Regions from separate parts of the Kitasatospora sp. MMS16-BH015 genome, predicted to be linked through region 1. Evidence: riboswitches for the same ligand, from Rfam matches in the RefSeq annotation. Region 1 holds a riboswitch; each other region holds the start of a gene.

Region 1 (6,994 bases):
CTGGTCCGATCGAACGTCGAGACCCCGCCTCCGGAGCTTCCGGGGGCGGGGTCTTCGGTTGTGCACGGTGTGCCCGGTGACATCCGTCATGCGGGTTGCCGGACGGTAGGCACTGCAGCGGGTGGGGCCCCTCGCGGGATGGTTGAGCCACGGCCGGGAACGGCACCGGGGCGGAACCGAAAGGGCGGACACCAATGGCGATCGGCGTGAACGAGAAGACGGTCGGACAGCAGCAGGGCGGCCCCTGGTCGGCGCTGCGCCCGGTGGCGGTGGACATCGCGGTGCCGCTGGGCGCGTACTACGCGGCGCACTCGGTGCTCGGGCTCGGGCTGGTGCCCTCGCTCGCGGTCAGCAGCGTGGTGCCGCTGGTGCGGACGGTGGCGCAGCTGCGGCGGGACCGCTCGGTGAACGGGCCGGCCCTGCTGATGCTGATGGTCAACCTGGTGGGCATCGCGCTCTCCGCCGTGGCCGGCGACCCCCGGCTGATGATCGCCAAGGACGGTGCGGTCAGCAGCGTGATCGGCCTCGGCATGCTGGCCTCGGTGGTGATCGGGCGGCCGATGATGACGGCGGCGATGCGGCCGTTCATCGTCCGGGATGAGGCGGAGAAGGAGGCGGCTTGGGAGCGGGCCTCGGGCGGGGCCCTCTTCCGGCGGTACGAGCGGGCGTTCACGCTGGTCTGGGGCACGGCGCTGGTCGCGGAGTGCGTGGCGAAGGTCGTCCTCGCGTACACCCTGCCGGTGGCGACGATGGCCTGGCTGAGCACGCTGCTGCTGGTCGGTGCGATCGTGCTGGCGATGGTGGTGGGGAACGTCTTCGCCGGGAAGATCGCCGAACTGGTGGCGTGAACCCACTGGGGGCGCGGGGAACTGCGCGACTGGCCATGCACCTCCGTGCACGGTTGATCGCGCAGTTCCCCGCGCCCCTGCTGTGGTTACTCCTGGATCGGAATGGTTTCCGCCACCGGCGTCGGTGAACTCTGTTGGCTGTTCATCGAGTTGAGGAGCTGGCGGGCCAGGCCGAGGCCGGTGCCGCCCATGGTGAGGGCCTTGGCGAACATGTCGCCCATGCCCTCCGCGCCGTTCAGCAGGATCATGTGCTCGACGTTGCCGAAGGCCTCGGCGCCGGCCCGGACGATGTCCGGCCAGTTCTCGGCGAGTTGCTGGGCGACCACGGCCTCCTGGTTCTCGGCCAGGGCGGCCGCGCGGGCCTTGATCGACTCCGCCTCGGCCAGACCGAGGGCGCGGGCGGCCTCGGCGGTCGCGAGGCCCTTGGCCTCGGCTGCGGCGGCCTCGGCCTGGCCGGTGGCCTTGGTGGCCTCGGCGGAGGCCAGACCGCGGGCCCGGGTGGCCTCGGCCTCGGCGAGGGCGGCGACCTTGACCCGGCTGGCCTCGGCGGCGGCCTTGAGCTCGGTCTCCTTGGCCTGGGCCTGGGCGGCCGAGATCCGGGCGTCGCGGTCGGCCTCGGCCTTGGTGCGGGTCTCGTAGGCGCGGGCGTCGGCCGGCTTGCGGACGTCGGCCTGGAGCTGCTGCTCCTTGCGGAAGGCCTCCAGCTCGGCGACCTTGGTCTCCTGGACCACGACCTCCTGGCGGGCGGCCGCCTGGGCCAGCGGGCCGGCCTGCATCGCGTGGGCGGTGGCCTTCTCCAGCTCGGCCTGGTAACCGGCCTGCTGGATACCGGAGTTGCGGGTGGCCTCGGCCTTGCGGGCGAAGGCCTCCTGCTCGGCCTCGGTGGCCATCCGGTCGGCCGCGGCGGCCGCGATGCGGGCGTCCCGCTGGACGGCGGCGGCGTGCGGGGCGGCCAGGTTGGTGATGTACCCGGTCGGGTCGAGGATCTCCTGGATCTGGAGCGAGTCGATGATCAGGCCGAGCTTCTCCATCTCGGAGCCGGAGGCGGACCGGGTCTCGGCGGTGAGCCGCTCGCGGTCGCGGATCATGTCCTCGACCGTCAAGGAGCCGACGATGGAACGGAGATGGCCGGCGAAGACGTTGTGGACCCGGGGGCCCATCGAGGTCTGCTGGCCGAGGAAGCGGCGGGCCGCGTTGGCGATCGAGACCAGGTCGTCGCCCACCTTGAAGATGACGACGCCCTTGACGTGCACCGGGATGCCCTGGGACGTCACGCACTCGACGTCCAGGTCGGCCTCGTTGAGGTCGAGCGAGAGCCGGCGGACCACCTGGAGGCCCGGGGTCACGAGCGTGCCCCGGCCGGTGACGATGCGGAAGCCAAGCCCGTCGCCGACCCCCTCGGTGCGGTGCTTGGAGCCGGAGATGATGAGAGCCTCGTCCGGCTCGGCGACCCGCCACATCATCTTGAAGAGCACGACGACCAGTACGACAGCGGCGATGGCGCCGCCCAAAACGCCGATGAACATCGGCAGATTCCCCCTTCAGGGCACACCGGCGTCCCGTGGCTGCGCGAGTTGTGCAGGGTTGCGCGGGACGCGGTGGCAGATCGAGATTGTGCGCCTGTCGGATTCCGTTGGGAAGGGCGGGGTGCCGGTTGTCGGGGTCGTTATGCGGTCAGTGGCGCGACGTACACCGTGCGTGGTGGCTGGTACTCGACCACCAGCACCTGACTCCCGATCGGCAGCGGCTCGCCGGGCACCGCGAGGTAGGCGAGGAACGCCTCCGTCCCGCCGCGCTCGGGGACGTGCACCAGCACCTCCCCCACCAGGCCCGCGCCGATCCTCCCGGTCACCCGGCCGGTGGTCCCGATCATCCCCGTCGTCATGCGAGCCCTTTCGTCATGCCGGCCCCGTCGTCACGCCCGGAGTCTGCCACCCGTCCGACGGCTGGAACCCTGCTGGACCAGCTCCCTCCGGCCCGCTACGGTGGCGGATGTCTTGTCGCGGGCAATTCCGCCCGACGACACGGGAGCTCGGAGCACCGGGCTGAGAGGGCGCTGACGGATCTCTGCATCCACCTGCTGCGCCGACCGCAGGAACCTGACCGGGTAATGCCGGCGTAGGGAGATAGAGGGTCTCATGACCACGTCCGAGTCACAGCACAGCCCTGCCCAGACCGCTGTCACCAGTGCCTCCACCGGGTACCCGACGCCCGCCTGGCGCAAGGCGTACCGGGAGGGTTCGCGGCCCGACCTGCGCGTCCCGTACCGCGAGGTGCAGCTCACCAACGGCAAGACCGTCCCGCTCTACGACACCTCCGGTCCGTACACCGACCAGGCCTTCGAGGCCGACGTGCGGCGCGGCCTGCCGCCGCTGCGCGACGCCTGGATCCGCCAGCGCGGCGACGTGGAGGAGTACGACGGCCGGGAGGCCCGGCCGGAGGACGACGGCATCAAGCACACCTCCCCGCGCGGTGGCAACCTGCGCAACCTGGACGCCGTCTTCCCGGGCCGTCCGCGCCGTCCGCTGCGTGGACGTGACGGAGTACCGGTGACCCAACTCGCCTACGCGCGGCGCGGGATCGTCACCCCGGAGATGGAGTTCATCGCGCTCCGGGAGGGCCTGGACGCGGAGTTCGTGCGCAGCGAGGTCGCGGCCGGACGGGCCGTCATCCCGCTGAACGTGAACCACCCCGAGGTGGAGCCGGCCATCATCGGCACCAACTTCCTGGTCAAGATCAACGCCAACATCGGCAACTCGGCGGTGACTTCCTCGATCGAGGAGGAGGTGGAGAAGATGACCTGGGCGACCCGCTGGGGCGCCGACACGGTCATGGACCTCTCCACCGGGCGCAACATCCACACCACCCGCGAGTGGATCCTGCGCAACTCCCCGGTGCCGATCGGCACCGTGCCGCTCTACCAGGCCCTGGAGAAGGTGGACGGCCGGGCGGAGGACCTCAGTTGGGAGGTCTACCGGGACACCATCATCGAGCAGTGCGAGCAGGGCGTCGACTACATGACGGTGCACGCGGGCGTGCTGCTGCGGTACGTGCCGATGACGGCCCGCCGCAAGACCGGCATCGTCTCGCGCGGCGGCTCGATCATGGCGGCCTGGTGTCTGGCGCACCATCAGGAGAACTTCCTCTACACCAACTTCGAGGAGCTCTGCGACATCCTCGCCGCCTATGACGTGACCTTCTCGCTCGGTGACGGCCTGCGGCCGGGCTCGATCGCGGACGCCAACGACGAGGCGCAGTTCGCCGAGCTGCAGACGCTGGGCGAACTCGGGCGGATCGCCCGGGAGCGCGGCGTGCAGGTGATGATCGAGGGCCCGGGCCACGTCCCGATGAACAAGATCAAGGAGAACATGGATCTCCAGAAGGAGATCTGCGACGAGGCGCCGTTCTACACCCTCGGCCCGCTCACCACCGACGTGGCGCCCGGTTACGACCACATCACCTCGGGCATCGGCGCGGCGATGATCGCCTGGTGGGGCACAGCGATGCTCTGCTACGTCACGCCCAAGGAGCACCTGGGCCTGCCCAACCGGGACGACGTCAAGACCGGCGTGATCACCTACAAGATCGCCGCCCACGCCGCCGACCTGGCCAAGGGCCACCCCGGCGCCCAGGCCTGGGACGACGCGCTCTCCGACGCCCGCTTCGAGTTCCGCTGGGAGGACCAGTTCAACCTGGCCCTCGACCCGGAGACCGCGCGCGACTTCCACGACGAGACGCTCCCGGCCGAGCCGGCCAAGACCGCGCACTTCTGCTCCATGTGCGGCCCGAAGTTCTGCTCGATGAAGATCAGCAAAACCATCAATGAGAAGTTCGGCGCCGGGGCGGCATCGCCGGAGTACGACGAGGCGGCTGTCGAGGGCATGAAGGCCAAGTCCGAGGAGTTCGCGGCCCAGGGCAACCGGGTCTACCTCCCCCTGGCCGACTGACGGCCGACCCAGAACGGCGCCGCACCGGGAGGCAGGAGGGGGTCTCCCGGCGCGGCGCTTCGGCTTGCTCGTTCGGCTTAGTCTCCGCGAGTCGGTTCTTAGGCGAACCTGTTCGCGCGGTTCCCTGGAGAGGCAACGCCTGCGTAGGGAGACGGATCGATGACTGATCAGCAGCCGTCCGGCCAGGAACGGCCCGAAGGTGAGCCGGCCGATGGACAGGGGGGACCGGCCAAGGGGTGGGGGCAGCAACCGCCACCCGGGCAGTCGCCGTACGGGCCGCCGCCGCCAGGTTGGAGCCAGCAGCCGCCGGCTCCTCCCAAGCGCCGTTTCGGCCGGGGTGTTCTCGTCGGCTGCCTCAGCGCGGTCGTGCTACTCGTCGTGCTGATCGTGGTCATCGTCCTAGCCGTCGGGGGGAGCAGCAAGAAGTCCCCGACCAGCCCCAGCTCCACCGGTAGCGGCGTGCAGTCGACCGGAGGGGCGCACCCGCCGGAGGCGGATGTGACGGTCACCTCCTGCGACGTGGACCCGACGACCTCGATCCCCAGCGCCAAGCTGGAGATCGTCAACCACAGCTCGAAGTCTTCGGACTACAGCATCTCGGTGGAGTTCGTGGACGCGAACGGCACCCGGGTGGCTGAGGGCGCGGCGCTCCAGAACCACCTTGGACCGGGCCAGAAGGCAGAGGACACGGCCGGTGGTACGGCTCAGGTGAGTGGCAAGGTCACCTGTCGGGTGACCTCTGTGAACCGGATTTCAGCGGTCGGGTAACCGTGGCGGCGCCGAGGCGATGAACGTGCCGCGGGCCGAGACGCCATATGTCAGTGCTGGTCGGCATGATCTCGAGCATGGATGCCGGCCTGACCATCTTGAGCCAGGAGTTCGACGCCGAGGAGGGGAGCTTTCTGCTGCGGCTGCGGTGTGACCTGCACTGGGACCGGGCGGCCTTCAGTAGGTTGGAACGGGCCATGCGGCTCGTCTGCGAGCAGACCCAGGCAGCCACCCAGCTCGATCGCTGGGTGGCTGAAGGCTTTCACAGCGTCCCATCCTGGGTGGCGGACTGGACCGCACACCCCCAATTCCCGAGACCGGAGCCGGACAGGTACTACCGGGCCTGCATTGAGCGGTTGAGTGACCTGGCCACTTGGTACTTCCAGGGGTATCACGACTATCTGGAGCCACACTCCTGGGCTGAACTGTGACCACCGAGCACTTCGGACGTTCGACAGTTCCCAATGTGCTGCTTCCGCGCCCAAGTTGTCGTCGATGAAGATCAGTCGATCCATCAATGAGAAGTTCGGCGCCGGGGCGGCATCGCTGGAGTACGACGAGGCGGCTGTCGAGGGCATGAAGGCCAAGTCCGAGGAGTTCGCGGCCCAGGGCAACCGGGTCTACCTCCCGCTGGCCGACTGACGGGCAGCCCCAGAACGGCGCCGCACCGGGAGGCCGAAGGGGGTCTCCCGGCGCGTCGCTCTGCCTGTTGTCGTGGGCGGTAGGGGGCTGCCCGCACAACAGGTCTATCCGCCGTTGGAGGACTGCGCCTGCCGGAGTCGTTGGACCTGCTTGTTGATCAGTTCCAGGGGGAAGGTCGAACTCCCACCGACATCGAGCATGTTGAAGATGGCGATAGTGCTTCCGGCGCGCACCACAGTGAACTGGTCGTTCCGAACCTGTGGCGAACCGACGTTCGTGGGGATGAGCTCGCGGAAGCTCACCGCCTCGTCCCCGACCTGCGGACCCTGCTCCACCCGGATCTCTGCTGTGAATTCGCCTGTGCGGCCGGACCCCCGGTAACTCCGGCACGAGCTGAGGGAATCTCTGAGCTGGGTGAAAGTCCGTTGAGCCGACCCGTCCGGATAGGCAGCGAGGATCGACCCGCCGGGCCAGATGTCGTCCTTCCAGTTGAAGATCTGGTGGACCGCCGCAGATGCTCCGACACCTGTCCTGATGTTGATGATGGTTTGGCAAGCGGGGTTTGAGACAGGCGGGGAGGAACTGCTCCTGCTACCGAAGCTGGGAAGCGAGACGTCGATCCCGCCTTGGTGCGCTTGCGGGACCTCTCCGTCCTTGAAGGTGAGCTCTCGCAACTGCGCAGCGGTCAACGGCACCTTGGCGGCCCCGCTGGAAGCGGTGGACTGGTCGGCTTGCCCCGCAGGGTGCGGTTGCTGGGCTGTTCCGCACCCGCCCAATATGAGTGCTCCC
Region 2 (6,994 bases), 290 kb from region 1:
GCTCAGGTCGCCGGAGGAGGACTGGGTCTGCAGGCCGAGCAGGATCGAGCCGTCCTGGCGGCGCAGCGCCGGCCAGGCCAGCGGCAGCACGGTGGCCAGCGTCACCGAGGGCACCTCGCCGACGGCGCCCTCCGCCACCCCGGCGGCCAGCGTCAGCGGGACGGTCGCGGCGGGCACCAGCTCGCGCAGCGCGACCCAGTCGGCCTCGCCCGGCAGGCCCTCGAACGGGCGGTGCACCAGCTCCTGCACCGCGTGGGCGGCCTCCCGGCCGTGGCACGCCTTGTACCGGCGGCCCGAGCCGCAGGGGCAGTCCTCCCGCGCGCCGACGACGGGGATCTCACCCGAGGTCACGGGGGTGGACTGGCGCTGCGGCGACTTCTTCGCGGCCTTCTTGGCCATGGTGCGGCTCTCCCGGGGACGAGGACACTTGCTCCGGGCAGCCTATAGAGGTTTCCGGGCTCCGTCCGGCCTCCGAGCGGGTGTGCGAGCCGTCGGGGCGCGTCACCGCGGGCCGCCGACCGGGCTGGTGTGCGGGCCGTCAGGCGCTGCGCGCCTCGGTGCCCTCGTGGGCCCCGGTGGTGGCCAGCGCCGCCCAGACGGTGACCTGCCCCGGCGCGTCCCGGACGCCCCAGTCACTGGCCAGCCGCCCGACGATGCTCAGGCCGCGGCCGCCGCGCGAGGTGAGCGAGGGCCGGGCGGGCACCGGCCGGGTGGCCGAGCCGCCGTCGGTGACCTCCAGGGTCAGCGAGCCGTCCCGGTGCATCTGCCAACTCACCAGCACTCCACCGGATTCCCACTCCCCGTCCGCGCACGGCGCGGGCCTTCTGGTGGGCGAGTGCGCCCCCACCAGAACTGCGCCGGGAGCGTCCAGATCGAGATCGCAGAGGCGCCCGAGCGGACGCGCGTAGCGACAGGAATTGCTCAGCAGCTCGGAAAGGATCAGTACGGCGTCGTCAATGACCGTGTCGGGTATCGCGCGGTCACCCAGATCACGGCGCAGCCGCCGCCTGGCGACCCCGACGCTGGCGGGCCCGTGCGGCACGGCCAGCGTCGATGTAGCCGGCACCTCGTGCGCCACCATCAGTGCCACCCCCGGACCTCCTTCAGCGATTACCGAGGGATGGATGCCCCTGGAGAATGCGTCGGAAACGAGTGCCGGGCGATCGCTACGCGACAATTACGGGCGCCGCAACTCACGGTGCGCAAATGGTGATTCCTTGCTCACGTACGGTTGTGAAAGGTGACGTAATTCGCCACGCTCCGGTGGTGCGCGCCCCCTCTACCACGCCCGCGTACGCCAATTGCGCAGCCCCGGGCGGGGCGCACAAGCCGCGCGCTAGCGGCCCAGCTGGTCGAGGACCTGGCGGGGGCGGTTGGTGATGATGGCCTCGACGCCGAGTTCGAGGCAGAGCTCGACGTCGGCGGGCTCGTCGACGGTCCAGACGTGGACGCGGTGGCCGGCGGCACGCAGGTTGGTGACCAGGGAGGGATCGGCGCGGACCAGGTCGATGCCGGGGCCGGCGATCGGGGCGCCGCCGGGGAGGCGGCGCAGGCGCCCTAGCAGCGGGAGGCGGCGCTCGAGCAGGTAGACCGTGGGGACGGCCGGGGCGGCCTGGCGGACCCGGCGGACGGCCAGCTCGGAGAAGCTCATGATCCGGACCTGGGAGGTCTCGGGGGAGGCGGGGAGCAGGTCGTACTCGCCGAGCATCCGCAGCAGTGCGGCCTCCAGCCGGCCCGAGCTGCGGATCGGGTGCTTGGTCTCGATGGCCAGCTCGACCCGGCGGCCGGCCTTGACCGTGAGGTCGAGCAGCTGGGCCAGGGTGAGCACCGGCTGCGGGCCGGAGCCGGTCTTCCAGGAGCCGAAGTCCAGCTGCTCCAGCTGGGCCAGCGTCATGGTGGAGACCACGCCGGTGCCGTTCGAGGTGCGGGCCACCGTCCGGTCGTGCACGCAGACCAGCTGCTCGTCGGCGGTCAGCCGGACGTCGCACTCCAGCGCGTCCGCGCCCTCCTCGATCGCCCGCGCGTAGGCCGCGAGGGTGTGCTCGGGCTCGGCGGCGGAGGAGCCGCGGTGTGCGACGACCTTGACGGTCGAGCGCTCGGGCAGCACGGGCGGCATGGCGGGGAGGTCACGGGTGTCCACCCCGCCACCATACGAGCCCGACGGTGAACGCCGGGCCAACGTACGGGGAGGGTGTGGTTACCGCTCGGTAGCACCGCTCGGGCGGAGCAGCGTGAGCAGCCAGGTGGCCAGGGCCGGGACGAGGAAGCCGAAGAGCGAGGCCGAGCTCCACTCCTGCGGGGTGAAGTGCAGGGTCTGCTGGGCCGAGGTCCAGAAGTCCGTCCACCAGCCGGCGATCGCGGTGGGGGCCAGGTACTGGTAGGTGGCGAAGCCGAACGCCCAGGGCAGCAGCATCGACCAGCGGGCCGGGGCGTCCTGGTCGAGGTTCCAGCCGCGGCGGCCGGCGCCGAGGAAGTAGTCGACAGCGAGCACGGCGAGCAGCGGCACGAAGACCGAGCCGATCAGGCCGAGGAAGGCGTAGTAGGAGTCGGTGAACTCCTGGATCTGCAGGGCCAGCGCGGTGACCAGCACGCCCACGCCGCCGGTGAGCAGCCGGCGGTCCACCTTCGGCAGCAGGTTGTGGATCGACATCGCGGTCGAGTACACGTTCGCGAAGGACTGGTCGGACTCGCGCAGCACCAGGACGAGCAGGAAGGCCCAGCCGGCCGCCACCCCGGTGAAGGAGTCGAAGATCTTCGAGGAGTCGCCGTGCGACTGGAGCAGCGCGATCAGGCCGAGCACGTAGCACCAGACCTGGGCCAGGGAGTACCCGGAGAAGGTGCCCCAGAAGGAGGCGGCGGCGGTGCGGGAGTGCCGGGTGTAGTCGGCGGCCAGCGGCACGAAGGAGACCGAGACGGCGATGATCGCGTCCGTCGCGTGCAGGAAGCCCTTCCAGTTGCCCGCACCCGGGTCGGGGAAGCCCTGCCGGCCCAGCTGGACGGTGAACCAGACCATCGCCACACCGACCGCGAAGGCCACGTACTTGCGCAGCACCGCGATCGAGCCGAGCGGCCAGATGGTCAGCGTGGTGGTGAGCACCCCGGCGAGCAGCACGAAGAGCCAGCGCCAGCCCTGGGTGCCGGCCACGGTCTGCGCTCCCATCGCGATGACCATGAGCTCGTAGACGCCCCAGCCGATGCACTGGGCGATGTTGAGCACGGTCGGCAGGTAGCTGAGCCTGGTGCCGAACAGGCCGCGCAGCACCGCCATCGCCGGGGCGCCGGTGCGGGCGCCGATCACGGCGGCCACCCCGAGCATCGCGGTGCCGATCGCGGTGCCGACCAGGATGGCCGTCACGGCGGCGGTGAAGGAGAGCTCGGAGCCGCTCTCGCCGAGCACGGTGGCGGCGCTGGTGAAGCCGATCAGGCTGACCCCGAGGTTGCCCCAGAGGGCGAACTGGCCGCCGAAGCCGAGGGTGCGCGGCGGGGCGGTGTCGAGGGTGAGGGGGGCCTCCGCGTGCTTCGTGACGGGGGCGGGGGCATCGAGGGGCGGGGCAGCCGTCATGGCCTTGTCTCCCTACGCCGGCATTACCCGGACAGGTTCGAGCGGTCAGCGCTCCCTCGACGCCCCTCGGACGGGTACGGTCGAACAGCGCACTCTCAGCCTGGTCGGTCCAAGCTCCCGCGTGTCAGTTTGGAGCGCCAGGGTAGCGGCCGGGGCGGCGAAGGCCAAGGCCAGGGGGCGCTCCGGACCTGCTCCGGGGGTGGTCTGTCGGTGACCCGTAAGGATTCTTATGACTTCTTCAGGGGGCTTCTTACGACAACCGAATCGGGGATGAGAAAAACTATGGGCCAAGGTCCTGTCAGCTATGGAGGTCGTCCGTGAGCACCGAGCAGCCGAGTTCCACCGGGCCGGAGGAGCGTTCCTCCGCCGGTGAGGGGGCAGTGGAGCCGACCGCTGACGCGGTGCCGGCGCCGGCGGAGTCCGCGCCGACGCTCTCCTTCGACAAGCCGGCCGCCCCGGCCGCGCCGTCCTACCTGGACGCCCCGCCGCCCTCGGGCCCGCCGTCCGCCGGGCCCGCCCCGGCCGCGGCGCCGCAGCCCGCCGCCGCGCCCGCTCCGGCGAACCCGTACGCGGAGCCCGCCGCGCCCGCTCCGGCCGCCGCCGCGCCCGCCAACCCGTACGCGGCGCCGGCCGCGCACGCCGAGCAGTCCTACGCGGCGCCGGGCGCAGCCGAGCAGCAGCCGTACGCGGCGCCGGGCGTGCCCGAGCAGCCGCACCACCCGTTCGGGGCCGGCCAGCCGCTGGGCGGCTGGGGCGGTCCGGCGGCCGGCCCGCTGCCCGGGGCCGACTACCCCGGTGCGCCGGTGGCCGCGCCGAAGAAGAAGCGCGGCGGGCTGATCGCGCTGGTCGCGGCGGTGGCCCTGGTGGCCGGCATCGCCGGTGGCGCGATCGGCGTCGGGGTGAGCGACAACGGGGGCTCGGGCAACTCCGGGTCGAGCCGCACCAGCACCACGATCAGCGTGGGCGACTCGCAGAAGATCTCCGACCGCGCGCCGGACTCGGTCGCGGGCATCGCCGCCAAGGCGCTGCCGAGCACCGTCACCATCAAGGCCTCGGGCTCCCAGGAGTCGGGCACCGGCACCGGGTTCGTCTTCGACACCGAGGGCCACATCCTGACCAACAACCACGTGGTGGCCCCGGCGGCGAACGGCGGCAAGCTGACCGTCAAGTTCTCCGACGGCTCCTCCTTCTCGGCCTCCGTGGTCGGCCGGGCCCAGGGCTACGACGTCGCGGTGATCAAGCTGGACAACCCGCCCAAGGACCGGCTGGTGCCGCTGCCGCTGGGCGACTCGGACCGGGTCGCGGTCGGCGACCCGACCATCGCGATCGGTGCGCCGTACGGCCTCGAAGGCACCGTCACCACCGGCATCGTCAGCGCCAAGGACCGCCCGGTGGCCTCCGGCGACGACAACGGCGCGCAGAACTCGTACATGAACGCGCTGCAGACCGACGCCTCGATCAACCCGGGCAACTCCGGTGGCCCGCTGCTGAATTCGGCCGGTGCGGTGATCGGCATCAACTCGGCGATCCAGTCCAACACCGGTGGTGCGGGCGGCCGGGCAGGCTCGATCGGCCTCGGCTTCGCGATCCCGATCAACCAGGCCAAGCGGGTCGCCCAGGACCTGATCAAGACCGGCACTCCGGTCTACGCGATCTTCGGCGTGCTGCGCAACGACGACTACAAGGGCGACGGCGCCCAGATCCAGACCGGCCCGGTCCAGGGCACCCCGGCCGTCACCCCGGGCGGCCCGGCCGACCAGGCCGGCCTCAAGCCGGGCGACATCATCACCAAGCTCGGCGACCACCCGATCGACAGCGGCCCGACCCTGGTGAGCGAGATCTGGACGTACAAGCCGGGCGACAAGGTCGACGTGGAGTACACCCGCGACGGCAAGCAGGCCAAGACCACCATCACCCTCGGCGAGCGCAAGGGCGACAACTGACATCCCGAGTGACATCCCGAGGCTGACGCTCGGCCCGTAACCGAGTGCACCGAACCCCGCCGGACCCGTTAGGCTGACCTCCGCCAGGAGAGCTGCCCGAGCGGCCTAAGGGAACAGTCTTGAAAACTGTCGTGCGGTGACCCCGCACCGTGGGTTCAAATCCCACGCTCTCCGCAGAGAACGACCCCTGACCGGGGCATCCGGTCAGGGGTCGTCGCCGTTCGGGGGCGGTCAGCCCTCGGCGGCGGCGCGGGCCTGGCGTTGGCGCTTGCCGAGGGCGGCCAGGGAGAGGTCCTCGGCCTGGCACTTGAGCTGCTTGTAGCCGTAGCCCCGGTCGGTGAGCCAGAGCTCGGCGGCGGTCTGGGCGCGCATGGTGGCGGCCACGATGTCCTCCTCGGCCTCGCCGTGCTCCAGGAAGCGGAAGGTGAAGAACGGCCGGGCGGCCAGGTCGTAGCTGAGGTGGCCCTCGGGGGTGAAGGCGGCGTGCAGCACGTCGTGCTCGGCGGCCTCGGCCAGCAGCTCGGCGCGCTGCTCGGGGGTGAGGCCGTCGAAGGAGCCGCGCACGGTCACGCGGAAGGTCCGGTCAGTCATCCGTGGACGATAACCGCCCGTCCGCCGCCCGGCCCAACGGTTTAACCGGCCGGGGGCCATTCGTGGGCCAGCACGGACATCACGGTGGAGTCGTACCAGGCGCCGTCGTACCAGAGGTCGTCCCGCAGCACGCCCTCCGCCACGAAGCCGACCTTCTCGTAGACCCGCCGGGCCCGGGGGTTGAACTCCAGCACGGTCAGCGAGACGCGGTGCAGGCCGACTCGGGTGAAGGCGTGGTCGAGCAGCAGCCGGATCGCCTCGGTGCCCAGACCCCGGTCGCGGCCCTCGGCGGTGAGCAGGCAGCGGAAGTTGCAGCTCCGGTTGCCCTCGTTCCACTGGTTGAGCACCACCTCGCCGACGCACCGGTCGGTGGCCAGCTCGACCACCGCGAGGTCGAGACGGTCCGGCTGGGCGTTCCGCCAGACGCGGAACTCCTCGGCCTGGCCCGGGTCCTGGAGCGGCAGCGGGTCGTCCGGGCCGTGCGTGCTGCCGGTCAGCCGGAGCAACTCGCGGTCCTGGAAGGCGGGGGCCAGCGCGGCCACGTCCGCGGGGACGAAGGGGCGCAGCCGGACCCGCTCGCCGAGCAGTGTGGGCTTGAGCCGGAAGCCTTCGGGGGCAGGGGAGTCAGGCGGGCCGGCGGGGGAGTTCGAGTCGTCGCTCACCGCAGGATTGTCGGAGCTTCAGCGGCGCTACGGCAACCGGATTCAGCATGGCGCGTACCGCGAGAGCGGCCGGGCGCGGGCCCGGGGCAGCTGACGGAGTCGCGGGTGGGGCGTTGCGGGGCGTCGGCCGGGTGCAGGACAGTCGGAGATGCTCAGCGGGCGTCCCCGCCCGCCGTCCAGCCACGCCGTACAGCGTCTTGGAGAGGAGCCCTGAGCCTTCCGATGAGCGCGACGAA
Region 3 (6,994 bases), 2.3 Mb from region 1:
CCCAGGCCCGAGCCGATCGGGGAGCCCAGCGGCATGATCGCCGCGCAGCCCACGTCCTCCAGCTTGCGGGCCAGCACCGGGTCGTCGTTGGTGTACGGGAGCACGGTGAAGCCGTCGTCCACCAGCGTCTCGGCGGCGTCGAGCAGCTCGATCGGGTCGGGCAGCAGGGTGCGCTCGTCGGCGATCACCTCCAGCTTGACCCAGTCGGTGCCGAGCGCCTCGCGGGCCAGCCGGGCGGTCAGCACGGCCTCCCCGGCGGTGAAGCAGCCGGCCGTGTTGGGCAGCACCCGGATCGAGTTGCGGGCCAGCACGTCGAGCACCGAGCCCTGGGTGGCGGCGTTGATCCGGCGCATCGCCACCGTGGTCAGCTCGGTGCCGGAGGCCCGCAGGGCCTGCTCCAGGATCTCCAGGCTCGGGGCGCCGCCGGTCCCCATGATCAGGCGCGAGGTGAAGCTCGTGCCGGCGATGGTGAACAGGTCGTCGGCCATCGGTTCAGCCTCCCTGGACGGCGGTGAGGATCTCGACCCGGTCGCCCGCGTCGAGGGTGGTGGTGGGCCAGGCGCCGCGCGGCACCACGGTCTCGTTGAGCGCCGCCGCCACCCCGGTCGGGGCCTTGCTCAGCGCGGCGACCACCTCGGCGAGGGTGGTCGCGGGGGCCACCTCGCGGGGCTCGCCGTTGACGGTCAGGGTGATGGTGTTCATCGGGCGGCCTCGGGGGAGCTGAAGCGGGCGGGGGAGAAGGGCAGGGCGAGCTCCGGCGTGCGGCCGGTGGCGAGCTGTTCGGCGATCAGGTCGGCCGTCACCGGCGTGAGCAGCACGCCGTTGCGGTAGTGGCCGGTGGCGGCGGTCAGGCCGGGCAGGGCGGTGGGGCCGAGCAGCGGGGCGTTGTCCGGCGAGCCGGGCCGCAGCCCCGCGCCGGTCTCCACCAGCGGCAGCTCGGTCAGCCCCGGGACGAGCTCGTGCGCGTCCCGCAGCAGCTCGTACACCCCGCCGGCCGTCACGGTGGTGTCGAAGCCCTGCTCCTCGCTGGTCGCCCCGATCACCAACTCCCCGTCCGCGCGCGGCACCAGGTAGATGTGCTGCCCGCGCACCACGGCCCGGAGGTTGCGGGAGAGGAAGGGCGCGTACGCGGGCGGGATCCGCAGCCGCAGCACCTGCCCCTTCACCGGCCGCACCGGCGGCAGCACCCCGGCGGGCAGCCCGGCCAGCAGGTGGCTGCGGCAGCCGGCGGCCAGCACCAGCTGACCGGCCGTCAGCGTGCTCCCGTCCGCCAGCCGGACCCCGGTGGCCCGGCCCCCGGTGACCAGCAGCTCGGCGGCCTCGGCCCGGTGGAGGCGCACCCCCGCCGCCGCGCCCGCCGCGAGCAGCGCCCGCGCCAGCCGGCGGCCGTCCACCTGGTGGTCCTCGGCCACGTGCAGGCCACCGCGGACGCCCGGGGCGAGCATGGGCTCCAACTTGCGGCACTCGCGGCCGGTGAGCCACTCGGAGGCGAGGCCGAGCCGCCCGTGGAAGGCGTGCAGCTCGCGCAGCTCCTCGCGGTCGTCCGCGTCCAGCGCCACGGCCAGCGTGCCGGTGGCCCGGTAGCCGGTGTCCAGGCCGGTGAGCTCGGTGAGCTCGGCGGCGAAGGCCGCGTACCGCTCGTTCGAGGCCATGCCGAGCCGGAGCAGCGGCTCCTCGTTGTACTGGAGCTCGGTGACGGGGGCGAGCATGCCCGCCGCGACCTGGACGGCTCCGCCCCCCGGCGCCGGGTCCAGCACGGTGACGGCGAGGCCCCGCTGGGCCGCCCGCCAGGCCACGGCCAGGCCGATGACGCCGCCGCCGACCACCAGGACGTCCGGTGCCGATTCTTCGCGTGCCACAGTCAGGCTTCTCCCTTCGCCGGAATGACCCGGATCAGGTTCGGACGGTCGCAGGCCGTACCAGCCCGCCTCTCAGCCCGGTCACGCCCGGGCTCCCGTGATGTCGGAACCCCCTCACCTTACGCCGGTCCGCTTTGTGCCCGAAGACGCGTACGAGGCGTGGACACCCCTCGGTAGGGTGACGGCGTGGCTGAGCTGACTGAAGCGGGACGGGTGGTCGTCGTCGGGGCCGGGCTGGCGGGGGCGCAGTGTGCGCTGATGCTCCGGCAGGGCGGCTGGCGGGGGTCGATCACGCTGGTGGGGGAGGAGCGGCACGCGCCGTACGACCGGCCGCCGCTCTCCAAGGACGTGCTGCTGGGCAAGCGGGACACCACCACCTTGGACATCGACTGGGCCGAGTACGGGGTCGAGCTGCTGACCGGCCGCCGGGCCACCGGGCTGACCCCCGGGACGCTGCACACCGACGGCGGCGACCTGCCGTACGAGGCGCTGGTGATCGCCACCGGCTCCGTCGCGGTGCCGCTGCCGGGCGCCGAGGGCGGCCACGTGCTCCGCACGGTGGAGGACGCCCTGGCGCTGCGCCCCCGGCTGGTGGCCGGGGCGCGGATCGCGCTGGTCGGCGCGGGCTGGATCGGGGCCGAGACCGCCACGGTGGCCCGGCAGCTGGGCTGCGAGGTGACGGTGGTGGAGGCCGCGCCGGTGCCGCTGGCCGGGGCGCTGCCCGTCGAGCTCGGGCTGCGGCTGGCCGAGTGGTACGGCGAGGCCGGGGTCTCGCTGCGCTGCGGGGCGGCGGTGGCCGCCGTGGAGCCGGGCGCGCTGCTGCTCGCCGACGGCAGCCGGGTGCCGGCCGACGAGGTGGTGGTGGGCATCGGCGCCCGCCCGGCCACCGGCTGGCTCTCGGGCGGCCCGGTCGGGCTGGACCAGCGGGGCGCGGTGCTGGTGGACGAGCACCTGCGCACCGACCTGCCCGGCGTCTGGGCGGCCGGCGACTGCGTCTCCTACCCCTCCGCCCGGGCCGGCCGGCGCCTCACCGTGCAGCACTGGGACCACGCGCTCCAATCCGGCCGGGCGGCGGCCGCCTCGGTGCTCGGGGCGCCGGAGCCCTACGACCCGGTGCCCTACTTCTGGTCCGAGCAGTTCGGACGGATGGTCCAGTACGCCGGGCGGCACGCGGAGGCCGACCAGGTGGTCGAGCGCGGCGGCGAGGACGACGCGGCCTGGTCCGTGCTCTGGCTGCGGGCCGGGCGACTGATCGGCCTGCTCGCGGTGGACCGGCCGCGCGACCTCAACCAGGGGCGCAAGCTGATCGGCAGCGGTGCCGAGCTGGACGCCGCGCTGGCAGCCGACCCGGCGGTGCAGCTCAAGGCCTGCGTGCGGTGAGGCCGGTTGTGCGGTGAGGCCGGCTGGGCGGTGAGGCCGGCTGGGCGGTGAGGCCGGCTGGGCGGTGAGGTCGGCTGTGCGGTGAGGTCGGGCGGGGGCGGCGCGGGGCTGTGGCACCCTGTGCAGTGTGAGTGAGATCGAAGCGAAGATTGAAGCCCTTGTCCCCGCCTGGCTGCACCTGCCGGACATCGCCGAGCAGTGGGGCGTGTCCATCCTCGAGGTGCGCGACATGGTGCGCGCCAAGCAGCTGATCACCGTGCGGCGCGGGCCGAACAACACGCTCCAGGTGCCGGCCGCGTTCATCGACGAGACCGGCCCGGTGAAGCACCTGGTCGGCACCCTGACGGTGCTGCGGGACTGCCACTTCACCGACCAGGAGATCCTGGAGTGGATGTTCACCGAGGACCCGACCCTGCCCGGCAGCCCGATCCAGGCCCTGCGGGAGAACCGCGGCACCGAGGTCAAGCGCCGCGCCCAGGCGGAGCTGATCTGATGGCCGAGGCGCGGGCGCAGCTCGCCGACGCCCTGCTCTACCTGTGCACCGACGCACGGCGCGAGCAGGGCGACTTCGCCCAGTTCCTGGACGCCGTCTACGCGGGCGGGGTCGACATCGTCCAGCTCCGCGACAAGGCCCTGGAGGCCAAGCAGGAGCTCGAGCACCTGGAGATCCTGGCCGACGCGGCCCGCCGCCACGGCAAGCTCTTCTCGGTCAACGACCGGGCCGACGTGGCCCACGCGGCCCGCCCGCAGGTGCTCCACCTCGGCCAGGACGACCTCCCCGTCCCGGCCGCCCGCGCCATCCTCGGCGAGGAGATCCTGATCGGCCGCTCCTGCCACGCCGAGTCGGAGGTCGACACGGCCCTGACCGAGCCCGGCGTCGACTACTTCTGCACCGGCCCGGTCTGGCCCACCCCGACCAAGCCCGGCCGGCACGCTCCCGGACTGGACCTGGTCCGCTACGCGGCGGCCTCCGGCACGGACCGGCCCTGGTTCGCCATCGGCGGCATCGACCTGGACAACCTGGACGAGGTGCTGGCGGCGGGCGCGACCCGCGTCGTCGTGGTCCGGGCCATCACTGCTGCCGAGGATCCGGGAGCAGCTGCGGCGGCTCTTCGTTCAAAGCTCTGACCACGGGGGCTCGGGGAACTGCGAGGGCATCCCCTGGGGCGTGTACTCGTCAAGGAGTGCACGCCCCTTCGCATGCCCTCGCAGTTCCCCGAGCCCCTGAAGAATTACCCTTGTCGCATGAATGTCATAAAGGCGACAGCACGTCAACTGTTGGGGACAGTGGGGGCGGGGCAGCTCTCGCTGGAGGGGGTGGCGACAGCGGCGGGTCTGCCGTTGGCCGAGGTGACGGCAGTCTTCCCGCACCGGGACGACCTCCTCACCGCCCTCCTGATCGACGCGTACAACGCCTCCGGTGAGGCGATGGAGCAGGCCGACGATCCGGCGGCTCCGGCCGGCGAGCGGCTGCTCGCCGTGACGCGGGCGCTGCGGGCCTGGGCCTTCGCCAACCCGGGGGAGTTCACCCTGGTGTACGGCTCGCCGGTGCCCGGCTACCACGCTCCGCAGACCACCGTGCCGCCGGCCTCGCGGACGCCCGCGGTGCTGGCGGGGATCGTCCGGGGCGCGCTGATGGCGGGCGAACTCAAGCCGCCGGCCCGGCCGTTGACGGGGGCCTCGCTGCTGCTGCCGGAGGCGGTGGAGCTGTTCGGCGGGGCGCCGGAGGGGCCGTTCGCGGACCTGATCGAGCGTGGGATCGTGTTCTGGAGCAGCCTGGTGGGGCTGCTGGTCTTCCAGGTGTTCAGCCGGACGCACGACAGCGTGCGTGACGAGACGGCCTTCTTCGACTACGCGGTCGCGGTGGCGGCGGAGTCCGTCGGCCTGACCGTGATACCCGCCGAGACGACGGGCTGAGCACGGCACCTTGAACCTGACCAGAACGCTCTGTTTCGTCATCGCGGCGCTCTCCTCGTACGCCGCCCTCGTCTACCGGCTCGGGCAGGTGCGCCGCAGCTGGCGGGACGGCGCCTACCGGGCGCTGCTCGTCACGCTGGTGCTCCAGTGCCTGACCTTCACCATGGGTGCGATCGCCATGGGCGGGGGCGCCTTCCTCGGAGTGGGCAACCTCGCGATCCTGATCATGCACGTGGCCGCGGTGGCCTTCTGCGTCAGCGCGCAGGTGATCCTGCTGCGGTGGGCGCTGGACGCCGAGGAGGCGGCCCGCCGGGGCAGGTACTGGCTCTGGGCCGGGGCGGTGCTCTCGGTGCTGCTGGTGGTGCTGTTCTTCGTGGCGGACGGCTCCGGCCGGCCGGCCGAGGACTTCAACAGCGGCAGCGGCAGCCCGCTGGTGCTCACCTACCTGCTGGTGTTCATCCTCTCCCAGGCGGTGCCCTGCCTGACCATCTTCCGGCAGTGCGCCGCCTACCTGCGGATGACCGAGAACGCCTCGCTGCGCCAGGCGCTGCGGATGCTCTGGGTGTCGGCCGGGATCCTGTTCCTCTACTGCTCGGCGCGGACGGTCAACATCCTGACCGCGGCCTCCGGGGTGGACATCGGGCTCTGGCAGCTGGCCTCGAACCTCTTCAGTGCGATCGGCATCGTCACCCTCTCGCTCAGCCTGAGCATCTCCTCCTGGGGGCCGCCGGTCGCCAAGCTGCTGGGCTGGGCGCGGAGTTACCGTTCGTACCGGGCGCTCTACCCGCTCTGGCGGGACCTGTACGAGAACTCGCCGGACATCGCGCTGGAGCCGCCGGGCGCGGCGGTCTCCGACCTGGACTACCGGCTGCACCGGCGGGTGGTCGAGATCCGGGACGGCTGGCGGGAGTTGCGCCCGTACATCGAGCGTCCGGCGGAGCCGGGTGATGCCGAGGCGGCCGGGCAGGCGCAGGCCGAGGCGGCGCAGATCCGGCTGGCCCTCCGGGCCAAGCGCACCGGCACCGTGCCGGCGGCGAGCAAGGACGAGGGCGAGTTCGAGGACCGTGACAACGACAACTTCGGAGCCGAAGTCGCTTGGCTCACCCAGGTGGCCGCTGCCTACCGTAGACTGAGCCACGTGGGTTGAAGCGCCCCCCGGCGCTCCTGACGCCGCGTCAGTCGGCGTTCCCCCCGAAGCTCCCGCCCGGTCTGCACCCCCGTCAGACCGGGCGGGTCTTTCTTTTCCCCGTTCCCCCCTCCGCCGCTGCACCGCCCGGTACGGGCACTCCCCCGAGAGCCGGACCGGTCGGCGCGTAGCGGCAGCTCACTCGGACACCCCCGTGAGTGAATTAGCTGCCAGCTATCGGCGAGACCCAACGTTGTCGGAGTCCGGGCTGATTGTCAACTGACAGCTAATCTGCGAAACTGACGTATAGCCAAGGGCTAACTATGGGGGTGACAGGGGGAGATCCACGATGGCTGAGACCGACGAGACCGGTGAGCGGGCCGAGGGCCGCGTGGACGACCGGGCGGTGCTCGCCGTACGACTGGACAACCTCTTCAAGTCGGTGCGCCCCAAGGGCCGGCACTGGACCAACGCCGAGGTGGCCGAGGAGCTCAAGCGGGCCAACCCCGAGCTCAAGGTCGGCGGGGTCTACCTCTCCCAGCTGCGCACCGGCAAGCGCTCCAACCCCTCTCCGGAGCTGCTGTCCGGCCTGGCCCGGTTCTTCGGCGTCTCGGTGGCCTACTTCTTCGACGACCAGGTGGCCGAGTCGGTGCTCGGCGAGGTGGCCGCGATCGAGGCGCTGCGCTCGGCCGGGGTGCGGGCGATCGCGATG

The links. A riboswitch is a leader RNA that binds a small molecule or an ion and turns the genes downstream of it on or off. The one in region 1 is predicted to bind thiamine pyrophosphate.
Region 2: another riboswitch for thiamine pyrophosphate. It lies ahead of CFP65_RS18305 (cytosine permease); the one in region 1 lies ahead of thiC (phosphomethylpyrimidine synthase ThiC).
Region 3: another riboswitch for thiamine pyrophosphate. It lies ahead of thiO (glycine oxidase ThiO); the one in region 1 lies ahead of thiC (phosphomethylpyrimidine synthase ThiC).

What each region holds. Positions count from the first base shown of each region.
Region 1 covers NZ_CP025394.1:4,514,809-4,521,802, forward strand. The annotation lists gene CFP65_RS19540 (VC0807 family protein) at 207-848, shown strand; gene CFP65_RS19545 (flotillin family protein) at 935-2,374, opposite strand; gene CFP65_RS19550 (hypothetical protein) at 2,515-2,721, opposite strand; TPP riboswitch at 2,863-2,991, shown strand; gene thiC (phosphomethylpyrimidine synthase ThiC) at 2,987-4,795, shown strand; gene CFP65_RS19560 (hypothetical protein) at 5,162-5,563, shown strand; gene CFP65_RS19565 (hypothetical protein) at 5,641-5,994, shown strand; gene CFP65_RS39045 (hypothetical protein) at 6,059-6,205, shown strand; gene CFP65_RS19570 (hypothetical protein) at 6,310-6,994, opposite strand, start outside.
Region 2 covers NZ_CP025394.1:4,229,495-4,236,488, reverse strand. The annotation lists gene CFP65_RS18320 (DUF5926 family protein) at 1-399, opposite strand, end outside; gene CFP65_RS18315 (ATP-binding protein) at 539-1,081, opposite strand; gene CFP65_RS18310 (glycerophosphodiester phosphodiesterase) at 1,337-2,116, opposite strand; gene CFP65_RS18305 (cytosine permease) at 2,198-3,562, opposite strand; TPP riboswitch at 3,557-3,693, opposite strand; gene CFP65_RS18300 (S1C family serine protease) at 3,880-5,505, shown strand; tRNA gene CFP65_RS18295 (tRNA-Ser) at 5,592-5,679, shown strand; gene CFP65_RS18290 (DUF6204 family protein) at 5,737-6,096, opposite strand; gene CFP65_RS18285 (GNAT family N-acetyltransferase) at 6,138-6,758, opposite strand; gene CFP65_RS18280 (transketolase C-terminal domain-containing protein) at 6,981-6,994, shown strand, end outside.
Region 3 covers NZ_CP025394.1:2,235,382-2,242,375, reverse strand. The annotation lists gene CFP65_RS09595 (thiazole synthase) at 1-488, opposite strand, end outside; gene thiS (sulfur carrier protein ThiS) at 493-693, opposite strand; gene thiO (glycine oxidase ThiO) at 699-1,859, opposite strand; TPP riboswitch at 1,854-1,968, opposite strand; gene CFP65_RS09580 (NAD(P)/FAD-dependent oxidoreductase) at 2,046-3,239, shown strand; gene CFP65_RS09575 (Rv2175c family DNA-binding protein) at 3,367-3,732, shown strand; gene thiE (thiamine phosphate synthase) at 3,732-4,367, shown strand; gene CFP65_RS09565 (TetR-like C-terminal domain-containing protein) at 4,485-5,156, shown strand; gene CFP65_RS09560 (MAB_1171c family putative transporter) at 5,167-6,303, shown strand; gene CFP65_RS09555 (helix-turn-helix domain-containing protein) at 6,632-6,994, shown strand, end outside.